3 regions of the Methylobacterium sp. 190mf genome follow, and region 1 is predicted to be linked to each of the others. Evidence: predicted binding sites of a transcription regulator. Region 1 holds the regulator's gene; each other region holds the start of a gene.
What was found. Region 1 encodes LexA, which represses DNA repair genes until DNA is damaged. Its sites were predicted from a motif close to TGTTCNNNNTGTGTTCNG; they were not measured.
Positions count from the first base shown of each region.

Region 2: uvrA (excinuclease ABC subunit UvrA) is a predicted target of LexA. The motif match lies at 2,431-2,448, and genes of this name have one in related genera.
Region 3: C4T42_RS07575 (PA0069 family radical SAM protein) is a predicted target of LexA. The motif match lies at 1,787-1,804, and genes of this name have one in related genera.

Region 1 is NZ_FNVI01000007.1:83,178-87,453, forward strand. Features, by position in the region: gene C4T42_RS10140 (hypothetical protein) at 1-162, shown strand, start outside; gene fae (formaldehyde-activating enzyme) at 202-741, opposite strand; gene C4T42_RS10150 (hypothetical protein) at 1,062-1,277, shown strand; gene C4T42_RS10155 (hypothetical protein) at 1,296-1,745, opposite strand; gene lexA (transcriptional repressor LexA) at 1,996-2,724, shown strand; gene C4T42_RS10165 (ComEC/Rec2 family competence protein) at 2,718-4,276, opposite strand, start outside.
Region 2 is NZ_FNVI01000006.1:235,486-239,761, forward strand. Features, by position in the region: gene uvrA (excinuclease ABC subunit UvrA) at 1-2,275, opposite strand, end outside; gene C4T42_RS09530 (MFS transporter) at 2,748-3,926, shown strand; gene C4T42_RS09535 (cupin domain-containing protein) at 3,931-4,276, opposite strand, start outside.
Region 3 is NZ_FNVI01000005.1:98,338-102,613, forward strand. Features, by position in the region: gene C4T42_RS07565 (amino acid permease) at 1-981, opposite strand, end outside; gene C4T42_RS07570 (hypothetical protein) at 1,145-1,675, opposite strand; gene C4T42_RS07575 (PA0069 family radical SAM protein) at 1,834-2,949, shown strand; gene C4T42_RS07580 (HAMP domain-containing methyl-accepting chemotaxis protein) at 3,621-4,276, shown strand, end outside.

The DNA of each region.
Region 1 (4,276 bases):
GCGACCGTCGAGCCGATCATCGCCACCGCCTACCGGACCGCGCTGGCGGAGCGGCGCAAGTCGTTCATCCAGCAGAACGGCTGGTCGGCGTCCTGCTACACCGACCCGGGCAGCAGCACGATGCGCACCCTGTGCTCGGTGGGGCGTATCCCGCCGGGCTGAGGCGGACCTGAGCCGGCAGGATGCGTGGCCTGGGCCCGCTCAGTACTCGATCACGCCGTCGAGCGCGTAGTGCTTCACGGTCTTCCGGTTGGCGATCAGCTCGTCGACCGTGGGCTCGCCCTTGAGGGCGCGGGCGATGGCGAGTTTCGTGGCCTCGTAGTTGGTCCGGTAGAGGTCCTTCTGGTCGAGGTTGTCGTCCTCGGCGCAGCGCTGATCGAGCCAGATCATGATGATCATGCACAGCTCGTCGAGCCCGTCCTTCGGCAGGATGCCCTCGATGATGCAGTCCACGATCGCGTCGCCGGTGGCGGCCTGGACCACGCCGCCGAGGAGCTCGGCATACTCGGCCGTGTGGATCGTGACCTTGGTGGTCATCATCGTGGCCGGGCGCACGAGCTGGTTGAGGTCGCGCACCACGAACATCCGCGTGTGGCCCTGGACCTGCCCCATCATCGACGCGAAGGCCTGACCGACCGGGCCGCGCACCGAGCCGATCAGCACCTCCGGCATGGCGTCGGTGTACTGGCCCTCGGCCGCCAGCACCGTGGCCTCGCCCGTGCGGAACCAGATCTCTTGCATGTTCGAACTCCACCTGATCGGAGCCCGCGGGAGACATCATCGGCGGCCTCGCGTCAATCGCCCCGAAGCCGGCTCCCATCCCGGCCGCCCCTGCCCTCGCCCGCGCTGCGGCGCGGGCGCGGACCCGTGCCGCCCCGCGTCGCCGCGATGCGGCCGCCGGCATCCGCGACGGCGCGCATCTCCACCCCTGCGCGGCCTGTGGCCTTGAGGAACGCGGACAGGCGAGGCAGGGAAGATCGGAGCGCGGCTCCGGGAGCGGTCCCGGGCCTGGCCGTTCCGGTGGGCGCGCGGCGCCGTGCCGGGCATGCGGGAGGAACACGATGGCGGAGAGCACGGACCGGGGCTCCGGCTGGAGCCTTCAGGCGAGCGCCGTGCCCGACGGGGTGCGCCTGGAACTCGCCCTCGCCGACCTCGGCGGTGCGCCGGTCACCGCCGCGATCGTGCTCGACCGGACGGAGGCCCGGGCCTTCGCCCGCGCCCTGCTGGCCGCCGCCGGCGACGCCGCGGAGCGGACCTTCCCGAAGCCGGGCGCCTGAGGACGCGCCGCCGGCCGGTCAGCGCACGCCGAGGCCCGGATTGCGGCCCGGCAGGCGGGGGACCACGGTGCCGCGCTTCTCGATCGGCGCGTCGCAGGCGTAGGCGAACTCGGTCTTCAGCGGATCGAACACGGTCTCGCCGGTGATCCGGCAATCCTCGCGCACGGTCTCGTCGAGATAGGCCCGGGCGGCGGTGCGGAAGCGCTTCACCCGGGTGGCGCCCGGCTCCGGATCGATCCGGACCTCGCTCAGGTTGCAGCCGGTATACTCGCGCAGGGCGTTGGACACGATCAGCATCCGGCGCAGCTGCCGGTTGTCGTAGACCTCGTAGGGCTCCTTGCAGCCGATCGTGACGACCTGGGGAGTGAGCGCCACGTAGTTCCGCGAGATGTAGGAGAATCCGGTGGTGCAGCCGGCGAGGCCGAGGGCGGCGAGGCCGAGGGGCAGCAGAGCTGCGGGTCGTCGCATCCTCGTCATTCCAAGAGGGTCCCAGCCCGCACCCCGGATCCGCCGCCTTCCCGGCGGGGCGCCGCGATGCATTGAAACGGCTCCGCTTGCGCCGTCAATGCGTTTCTCGACCTTCTCCCGCGGGCGCGCCCGCGGCGCGCCGAGCCGAGCGGTGCCGCTCTTGCGGAACACTTGCGGAACGTTTAACCTGTTCGTGATTTGTTTCGGAGACCGTCACGTGGCGGTCCGCCAAGCCGCGAGTCCCCCGTCGATGCTCACGCGCAAGCAGCTGGACCTCCTGCGATTCATCCAGAGCCGGATGCAGGAATGCGGTGTCCCGCCGTCGTTCGACGAGATGAAGGATGCCCTCGATCTCAAGTCGAAATCCGGCATCCACCGGCTGATCACGGCGCTCGAGGAGCGCGGCTTCCTCCGGCGCCTTCCGAATCGGGCGCGCGCCATCGAGGTGATCCGGATCCCCGAGAGCCTGACCCAGGCCGCTCCGGCGACTCAGGCCCCCGCCGAGCCGCGCCGCTTCACGCCGAGCGTGGTCGAGGGCGGTAAGTCCAAGCAGCCGCTGGCCCCGGCGAGCACGCGGATGATCGACGAGTCCGGCCGCGCCATCTCGATCCCGGTCATGGGCCGGATCGCGGCCGGTACCCCCGTCTCGGCGATCCAGAACCAGAGCCACGCCATCACCCTGTCGCCGGACTTCGTGGCCGGCGGCGAGCACTACGCCCTCGAGGTGCGCGGCGACTCGATGGTCGAGGCGGGCATCCTGGACGGCGACCTCGTGGTCATCCGCAAGCAGGAGACGGCCAATACCGGCGACATCATCGTGGCGCTGATCGACGACGAGGAGGCGACGCTCAAGCGCCTGCGCCGCCGCGGCTCGTCGATCGCCCTCGAGGCCGCCAACCCGGCCTACGAGACCCGCGTGCTCGGGCCCGACCGGGTCCGGATCCAGGGCCGCCTTGTGAGCCTCGTCCGCCGCTACTGAAGCGGCTCGGCCGGCGCGTCGCCGGGGGCGAGGTCTCCGCCCGGCGCGGCGTCGGCCTCCGGCGTCGCGGCGACCCCGTCCTCCGCGGGGCGGTCGCCCGGCTCCGCGGTGACCGGCCGCGGCGGTCCCGGCCCGCGCCCGGCGGCCGGCCGCCAGGGCACGGCGCGGCCGTCGTCCCGGGCGTAGCGCGCGGCGAAGCCGTCGCCGTCGGTCCGGAGGGCCACGGCCCCGCGGGCGGCGAGGACGCGCCGGTCGATCACCAGCGGCCCCGTGCAGGTCGGCGGCGCCGCGAGGCCCGTGATCAGCACCGCGGCGCGGGCGCAATCCTCCGGGAAGGCCCGCCGGTCCCGGACCAGGGCGACCGCCCGCCCGTCCGGCAGCCGGGCGGTGCAGCCGAGCCGGTCGCAGCGCCCGCTGCCGGACCGGACGATCAGCCCCGCGGACCGCCGCCCGTCGCCGTCCGCCTTCAGCCACTGCTCGAGGACGAAGCCCGAAGGGCTGCCGAGGGCCGCGAGCCGCCCGTCCGGGCCCCTCACCGCGGCCCCCGCGCCCTGCCGGTCGACGTAGAGGTCGTAGTGGTTGGGCCGGGCCGCGAGGACGAGCCCGAGCAGGACCGGCGGCACGGCGAGCCAGCGCAGGCGCGAGGCCGGCAGCGTCCCCAGCAGCAGGCCGGCGGTCAGCAGGGCGAGCGCCCCGGCGCCGAAGGCCGGCAGCACCAGGACCGCCCGCTCGAACCCGGCGATCCAGTCCGAGATCGCCAGCATCCCGGCCACCGCCTGCCCCATCAGCCACCAGACCGGCCGGTCGAGGGCGAAGGGATAGGCGAGGCAGCCGATTACCGCGGCCGGCATCACCACCAGGGAGACGAGCGGCAGGGTCAGGGCGTTGCCGACGAGGCCGAAGGGCTGGACCGTCTGGAAGTGGTAGGTGGCGAAGGGGGCCGTCGCGACCTGCGCCACCAGGGTCGTGGCCAGGGTCCCGGTGATCGCCGACAGGCCGGTCCCGACGAGCCGCCCGATCCGCCCGGCCCCCGGGCGCACGAGCAGCCGCCCGTCGATCAGCCGCGCGCAGGCGATCAGCCCGGCCACGGCGCCGAAGGACATCTGGAAGCTCGGGCCGAGCAGGCCCTCCGGCTCCCGGGCGAGCGCGATCAGCGCCGCGAGGGCGAGGTTGCGCATCGACAGGGCCGGCCGGTCCACCAGGATCGCGCCGAGCATGATCAGGGTCATGATCAGCGAGCGCTCGGCCGCGATGTCCCAGCCCGAGAAGGCGCAGTAGGCGGTGACGCCGACCATGGCGAAGCCGGCCGCGATCTTCTTGATCGGCCAGAGCAGCGCGCAGAGCGGCACCGCGGCGAGGAGCGCCCGCACCAGCCAGAACACCACGCCGGCGGCCAGCACCATGTGGAGGCCCGAGATCGACACCACGTGGTAGATGCCGGCGGCGCGGAGCGCGTCGTTGGTGGCCGGCCCGATGAGGCCGCGCTTGCCCGTCACCAGGGCCGCCGCCACCGCACCCGCCTGGCCGCCGGCGGCCTCCGCGATCCGGCGCG
Region 2 (4,276 bases), on a different contig from region 1:
GGGCCGGGTGCTCCAGGGCGCCGTTCAGCTTCTTGGCGACGGCCTTGTAGAGGGTGTCGATCACCAGGGTGGACTTGCCGCCCCCCGAGACGCCGGTGATGCACGTGAAGGTGCCGAGCGGGATCTCGACGTCCACGTCCTTGAGATTGTTGCCCCGCGCGCCGAACAGGCCGAGCTTGCCCTTCCGGCCCTTGCGGCGGGCGGTCGGGGTGCGCACCGCCATCGCGCCGGTGAGATACTTGGCGGTGAGCGAGGCGGGGTTCGCCAGCACCTCCGCGGGGGTGCCCTGCGCGATGATCTCGCCGCCGTGGATGCCGGCGCCCGGGCCGACATCGACCACGTAATCGGCCTGCAGGATCGCGTCCTCGTCGTGCTCGACCACGATCACCGAGTTGCCGAGGTCGCGCAGGCGCTTGAGCGTGCCGAGCAGCCGCTCGTTGTCGCGCTGGTGCAGGCCGATCGAGGGCTCGTCCAGCACGTAGAGCACGCCGGTCAGGCCGGAGCCGATCTGCGAGGCGAGGCGGATGCGCTGGCTCTCGCCGCCCGAGAGCGAGCCGGAGCCGCGGGCGAGCGTCAGGTATTCCAGGCCGACATCCACCAGGAAGCTCAGCCGGTCGCGGATCTCTTTCAGGATCCGGACCGCGATCTCGTTCTGCTTCGCGGTCAGCTTCCCGGGCAGGTCCGAGAACCAGCGATGCGCCTCGGAGACCGAGAGGGCGGTCACGTCGGCGATGTCCGCCATGGCGACCTTCACGGCCAGAGCCTCGGGTTTCAGCCGCTTGCCGCCGCAGGCGGCGCAGGGCGTCTCGCTCATGAAGCGCCCGATCTCCTCGCGCACGGCGTCCGAGTCGCTCTCCTTGTAGCGGCGCTCCAGGTTCGGGATCACGCCCTCGAAGGGCTTGTTGACCGTGTACTTGCGCAAGCCGTCGTCGTAGGCGAAGCGCACCGCCTGCTTGCCCGAGCCGTAGAGCACGATGGCGCGGGCCGTCTCCGACAGGCTCTGCCAGGGGACGCCCGTCTTGAAGCCGAAATGCTCGGCGAGCGCCTCGAGCGTCTGGCCGTAATAGGGCGAGGTCGACTTCGCCCAGGGGCCGACCGCGCCGCGCTTCAGGCTTAAGCCAGGGTCGGAGATCACCAGCTCGGGATCGATCCGCATCTCGTGGCCGATGCCGCTGCAGGTCGGGCAGGCGCCGAACGGGTTGTTGAACGAGAACAGCCGCGGCTCGATCTCCGCGATGGTGAAGCCCGAGACCGGGCAGGCGAAGCGCGACGAGAAGGTGACGGTCCGCGGCGCCTCGCCCTCGGGGGCGTCGGCGAACACGATCTCGGCGACGCCGTCGGCGAGTTCCAGCGCGGTCTCGAAGGACTCGGCCAGCCGCGAGCCGATATCGGCCCGGACCACGATCCGGTCCACCACCACGTCGATGTCGTGCTTGAACTTCTTGTCGAGCTTGGGCACATCGTCGATGGCGTAGTATTCGCCGTTCACGCGCAGCCGCTGGAAGCCTTTCTTCTGATATTCGGCGATCTCCTTGCGGTACTCGCCCTTCCGCCCGCGGACCACGGGCGCGAGCAGGTAGAGCCGGGTCTTCTCCGGCAGCTCCAGCACCCGGTCGACCATCTGCTGGACGGTCTGGCTCTCGATCGGCAGGCCGGTGGCCGGCGAGTAGGGGATGCCGACCCGCGCCCAGAGCAGGCGCATGTAGTCGTAGATCTCGGTCACCGTCCCCACGGTCGAGCGGGGGTTCTTCGAGGTGGTCTTCTGCTCGATCGAGATCGCCGGCGACAGCCCGTCGATCTGGTCGACGTCGGGCTTGGACATCATCTCCAGGAACTGGCGGGCGTAGGCCGAGAGCGACTCGACGTAGCGGCGCTGCCCCTCGGCGTAGATCGTGTCGAAGGCGAGCGACGACTTGCCCGAGCCCGAGAGCCCGGTGAAGACCACGAGCTTGTCCCGCGGGATGGTCAGGTCGACGTTCTTGAGATTGTGCTCCCGGGCGCCGCGGATCGCGATGACCCGCCGGTCCTCGACGGGGGCCGGCGCGGCGTCGAACAGGGCCTCCAGCTTGGCGTCGATGGCGGCTTCGGTCCGCGCGCCGGGGGAGCTGGATTTCGCGCGAACCGGCTTGGACTCGGGCACCTTGGACTGGGGCGCCTTGGCCGTCGCCGGGGCTTTCGGAGCCGTCTTGGAAGGCGCTTTGGCGGCAGCTTTCGGTGCGGCTTGGGCAGCACCGACGCGGCTTGCGGCACGACTTCCAGCTTGGGCTTTGGCCATGAGGGCGGCGGTCTTTCGAGGCGTCGACCGAGGCATCGACGAAGTCGGACGGATTCGCGCGCGGGCCAGCCGCCGCTCCGGCTCATGTCGAGCCCGAGGGGGCCCGCGGCAAGATGCGGCCGGCGGGACGCAGGCCCGTCATGCGCCGCCCTTGCTAGAACGAAACGCGTACGTCGGCAACCGCTCGGTGAACGCGCCGCCGTCTCCGCGGCCGCAGCGCGGCGGCCCCGATGGCGCCACACGGACGAGGCGCGCGCCGGGCTCCCTCCGCTGCGCGGGACGACGCGGTGCAGCCAACGGCCGCGATCAGAGTCCGGCGGCCCCAGGTTCGCCGTACCTTGATTCGCCAAATTTCGGGATCCGCCAAACCTCGGGTTTCGCCAAACCTTGGCCCACCTTCGGTGTTGCACCGCGGGGGCTGAGATCCACGTCGCCGAATCCCGCCCTCAGATCCACATCCCGACCCGTATCGATGCCAGCGCTCGACCTGACCGCTCCGGTCGCCATCCCCGGGGCCGACGACCGGACCGCGGCCCGGCAGAGGCTGTCCACCCGGCTGCTGTTCCTGATCGTCGGCCTCGCCAACGCCACCTGGGCGCCCCTGGTGCCGCTGGTGAAGGACCGCGCCGGCCTCGACGCGGCGGGGCTCGGCCTGCTGCTCCTCACCTTCGGCGTCGGCTCGATCCTGGCGATGCCGAGCGCCGGGGCCGCGGCCGCGCGGCTCGGCTTCCGGCCGGTCCTGCTCGCCGGCACGCTCGCGATCGGCCTCGCCCTGCCGGTGCTGGCCGTGGGCTCCGGGCTCGTGCCGCTCACCGGGGCGCTGCTGCTGTTCGGGGCCGGGATGGGGGCGGTGGACTGCGTCATGAACCTGCAGGCCGTCGCGGTGGAGCGCGCCGCCGGGCGCCCGATGATGTCGGGCTTCCACGGCCTCTACAGCCTCGGCTGCATCCTGGGGGCGCTGCTGGCCAGCGTCCTGATGGGCACTGGCCTGGGCGCCGGCTGGAGCGTGCTGATCCTGGTCGCCGGCATCGTGGCCCTGTTCGCGGCCGCCTGGCCGGGCATCCTTCCGGCCGGCGGGACAGGGGGAAGCGGCGGGCCCGCCTTCGCGCTGCCCCGCGGCCCGGTGCTGGTGCTGGGCCTGCTCTGCTTCGTGGTGTTCCTGACCGAGGGCTCGGCCCTCGACTGGAGCGCGGTGTTCCTGATCCAGCAGCGCGGGCTCGATCCGGCCTGGGCGGCGCTCGGCTACGCTTCCTTCTCGGTCACCATGACGGCCGGCCGGCTCGGCGGGGATGCGATCGTGGCCCGCCTCGGCCGGCGGCCCGTGGTGATCCTCGGCGGCCTGCTGGCGGCGGCCGGCCTCGCGCTCTCGGTCGTCATCCCGGCCTGGGAGGCGGCGCTCGCCGGCTACGCCCTGGTCGGGGCGGGCTGCGCCAACATCGTCCCGGTCCTGTTCACGGCGGCGGGGCGCCAGACCGCGATGCCCGCGCGCGTGGCGGTGCCGGCGATGACGACGCTGGGCTATGCCGGGGTGCTGGCGGGGCCCGCGCTGATCGGCTTCGCCGCGCAGGCGCTCGGCCTGCCCGCGTCCCTGCTGATCGTGGCGGCGCTGCTCCTCGGCGTGGCGGCGGCCGGCCGGTCCCTGCGGGTGTGACCCCTCACGCCTCGGCGTTGCGCGCCATGAAGGTGGCGGGCGTCCCGTCCTCCGGGTTCACGAAGACGATGTCGGTCGGCGCCCGCCGGGGCGTGTCGATCGACAGGAACACCACCGGGTCCCCGGGCTCGAGCGCCGGCATCGCGTGGACCGTGCCTTTCTCGAAGAACAGGAGCTGGCCCGGGCCGAACGCCGTCTCGGCGGCCGGATCGCCCAGCCAGACCCGGCCCCGGCCCGAGAGGCAGTAGAGGTACTCGTCGCAGGTGGCGTGATAGTGCGGCGGGGTCGGCCGGTAGATCCGGAACACCCGGGCGCTCGCCGCCTCCCGGTCGGTCAGGTAGGTGTCGACC
Region 3 (4,276 bases), on a different contig from region 1:
CCCGGTCAGCGCCCCGAGCTTGATCAGGAGGCTGAACCAGCCGATGCCGATCACGTCGACGCCCTTGGCGATCGGGTCCGGGACGTTGAGGTCCTTGTAGGGCACGAGACCGGTGAGCACGGCGGCGACGAGCACGTACAGGATCGTGCAGACCGCGAGCGAGCCCAGGATGCCGATGGGCATGTCCTTCTGGGGCTTGCGCGCCTCCTGGGCGGCGGTCGAGACCGCGTCGAAGCCGATGAAGGCGAAGAACACCACGCCCGCGCCGCGCAGAACGCCGCTGTAGCCGAAATGGCCGAAGGTCCCGTCGTTGTCCGGGATGAGCGGGCTCCAGTTCGCGGCGTTCACGTGGCCCCAGCCCAGGGCGATGAAGGCGACCACGACGGTGAGCTTCACCGCGACCATGATGTTGTTGAAGAGCGCCGATTCCTTCGTGCCCCGCATCAGCAGGATCGTGATCAGCGCCACGATCAGGACCGCCGGCAGGTTCAGCAGCGCGGTCCCGCCGCCCTCGATCGGCGTGCCCGGCGCGTTGGCGAACTGCGCCGGGATCACGATGCCGACGCTCTTCAGGATGCTGGTCACGTAGCCCGACCAGCCGACCGCCACGGTGGCGGCGCCCATGGCGTATTCGAGGATCAGGTCCCAGCCGATCAGCCACGCGAAGAACTCGCCGAGCGTCGCGTAGGTGTAGGTGTAGCTCGATCCGGCGACCGGGATCAGCGCGGCCATCTCCGAGTAGCAGAGGCCGACGAAGGCGCAGGCGATGCCGCCGAGCACGAAGGACAGCATGATCCCCGGCCCGGCATACTGGGCCGCGGCCGTGCCGGTCAGGACGAAGATGCCGGCGCCGATGATCGCCCCGATGCCCATCGCGGTGATCGAGAGGGCGCCCAGCGACTTCGAGAGCTGTTGCTCGCCCTCGCCGCTCTCGACGATGTCCTCGACCGACTTGCGCCCCATCAGGCCCGACGAATCCATTGCACCATCCTTCCAGATCGGGGTGGCTCAGCGCGTCGACATGTCCGGAGACGGCGACGATCCTGCCGCGCTTCCAGAGTTGTAGAGGCGGATCGACCGACAACAACGTGAGCGGGCGCAAGATTCTTCCGGAGCAAGATTCTCCCGAGCAAGATCTTTCCGGTCAGGCGCGCTCGATCCGAGCGATCAGCGGCCTGACCTTGAGGCGACCCGTGAACGCGCCCTCGGCACGCAGGGCCTCGCGCCGGACGACGTCGCCGGCCCGGGCCTGCCGGGCGCCGACGACGGTCTCCGCCCGTCTGACGAGCCGGCCGAGCCAACGCCCGGCCGGGCGGTGCAGGCGGCCGAGCGCCGTCTCCGGCCGCGCGGTCCCGACGAAGCGGTCGAGGGTGCGGATCCAGCCCTCGGCCGGGACGTCGCCGGCCTCCAGGCACAGGATCCAGTCCCGCCGGGCCGCGGCGGCGCCCGCCGCGTAGGGATTGCCGCCCCGGTGCAGCACGAGGGTCGCGCCCGTGGCCTCCGCGACGGCCGCCACGGCCTCGCTCTCGCGGCCCGCGACGATCACCGCGTCGCCGACGAGGCCGCCGGCCACGCCGGAGACGAGCACGCTGAGCGTGTCGGCCAGGCGATCGATCGCGTCCGGATCGGCCGGTTCGGCCAGATAGGTCACGGCGGAGAGCATGAGCGCGCGCATAGACGATTCTGCGGCGCCGTAAACTGCCCCGCGGCCCGCGCGCCGACGCGTCGCCGTTCGGACGGGCTGCAGAACCGCATTTGCCTGAAAAAAAGGCGCCCGTCGCCATCGCGTTCGCTCTATGTTCTTATATGGATGCGTGAGGGAGGCGAGTCGTCATGGGGGGCACGCGCGACGGGACCGCCTCCGGGGCCGCGCCGCGACTCGGGCCGAGCGTCGCGGAACCGGCCGCCCGGCGGGGGCGCGGCGCGACGGCCAACCCGACGGGCCGATACGAATCCGCCCGGCGCGAGGCGTTCCATGACGAGACCTGGACGGCGGAAGCTCCGGCACCCCTGCGCACGGAGGTCACGCCAGAGCGGTCCGCCCGGATCATCGCGCGCAACAGCTCGCCCGACATCCCGTTCGACCGGTCGATCAACCCGTACCGGGGCTGCGAGCACGGCTGCATCTACTGCTACGCGCGCCCGACCCATGCCTGGCTCGGCCTGTCGCCGGGGCTCGACTTCGAGTCGCGGATCTTCACCAAGCCGGACGCCGCCCGGCTCCTCGCCCGCGAGATCGCCGCGCCGGGCTACCGGCCCGACACGATCGCCCTCGGCACCGCCACGGATCCCTACCAGCCGGTCGAGCGGGAGCACCGGCTCACCCGCGCGGTTCTGGAGGTGCTGCGGGAGGCCCGCCACCCCGTCAGCATCACCACCAAGTCGGACCTCGTGCTGCGCGACCTCGACCTCCTGGCAGAGATGGCGGCGGAGAACCTCGTGCTGGCGGCGATCTCGCTGCCGACGCTGGATCCGGACCTCGCCCGCCGCCTCGACCCGCGGGCGCCGCGGCCGGGCAAGCGGCTCGCGGCGATGCGGGGCCTGAGCGCGGCGGGCGTGCCCGTCATGGTCAACGTCTCGCCGATCATCCCCGGCCTGACGGACCACGAGATCGAATCGATCCTGGCCGAGGCGCGCGCGCACGGGGCGAGCCGGATCGGCCACGCGCTGCTGCGCCTCCCGGGCGAAGTCGCGGACCTCGTGGCGGACTGGTTCACCGAGCATTATCCCGAACGCAGGGCGCGGGCCTTCGCACTCCTGCGGGAAGCCCGGGGCGGGCGCGAGAACGACCCGCGCTTCGGCCACCGCTTCCGCGGGGAGGGCGCCTACGCGGCGATGATCGGCCAGCGGGTCCGGCTCGCCGGCACGCGTCTCGGTTTCGCCTTCGGGCGCATCGCGCTGAATCGCGACGCCTTCCGGAAGCCCGGCGCGCAGCTGGCGCTGTTCTGACACGCGACCGACGCGGCGGCGCGCGCGAGGCGGCGGACCTGTCCCACAGTACGGTTCAGCGAAAATTCCAGTCATTTTGGCCGGAAGCGGCGTAAAAATACATTTCCAAAGATAGAAAACGACTCAAATGTTGCTCCCAAAGTGGATTTTTAGATGTCTAAGGCGTGAGTAAAATCGCAGAACGTAAGATTGACATCTGTGCCATTGTGGTTCAAATGCCTGAGATCGCGAGGGTTACTGCGAGATTTTGACCAAGTTTGATTGAGTTATCGAATTTCAGTTCTATATTGAGGGTCGTTCTGTGCGTAAGAGCGCGATTTTGTCCGGCGTCCGTGTCCGCAGATCCCGCCAATGGACGCTGTGCGCCGTGATCCGGTCGCGGGCGAGCCTCGCGCCGCGGCCCTGCTCGGTTCTGCCGGTCGCGACTGCCGTCCTTCCTTGAGACGGTAGCGTGTCGGGGTTTCGACCTTCGATGCCGACCGGGCGAACTCCCGGACTCGCCGCGCCCTCGCCGCGCCCTTCGAGCGAACCGGGCCGGCGCCGCGTCGGGGTGCCTGTCGCGTCGCTCAGCCTTTCCGTCGACCGAGGCCGACCGGCCGCCCTGCTCGAACCGGGCAGCCCGGCGGCGGGCCGCGCGCCTCGACGCACCGCGAAGAGAGATCCCGACCCTCATGCTGCGTCTTCCGCGTCCGTCCATCGGCACGATCCTGTGCGCGATCCTGTTCTCACTCAGCGCCATGCTGCTGGCCGCGGGCGCCCGGACGGCGCTGGAGGCCGGGGCGCAGGAGCGGGAGAGCCGCCGCGTCGTCGCGCTCACGGAAGGCAGCCGTATCCTCCTCGAGATCCTGCTCGCCGTGCGCCTCGAGCGGGGGCGGACCCTGCAGGCGCTGATCGCCGCGGACAGGATCCCGCCCGCCGACGCGGCCCTGATCGCCCGACAGCGCGCGACCCGGATCGACCGGCTGGCGGCGCTCCTGAGCCTGGTGCGCGCGATCGACACCGCCGCGGTGGCGAAGACGGTCGATCCGCTCCGACGGGCGCACGAGGCCGTCACCGGCCTGACGTCGCGGATCGACGCGGCCCTCGCGGTCCCGGTCGCGGAGCGCGAGGCCGCGACCGCGGAGGTCGCCGCGACCGCCTTCCGGGATCTGCTCGACGCCCTCACGGCGACCAGCGGGGCCGTCGACGTCACGATCCCGCGCCGGGACGCGGCGCTGGCCCGCGCCCTGGACATCAAGCGCGCCGCCTGGATCACGCGGGTCGCGATCGGCGGCAACGTGGCGCGGGCCGAGACGGCCGTGACGCGGGGCACGGGCTGGTCCGAGGA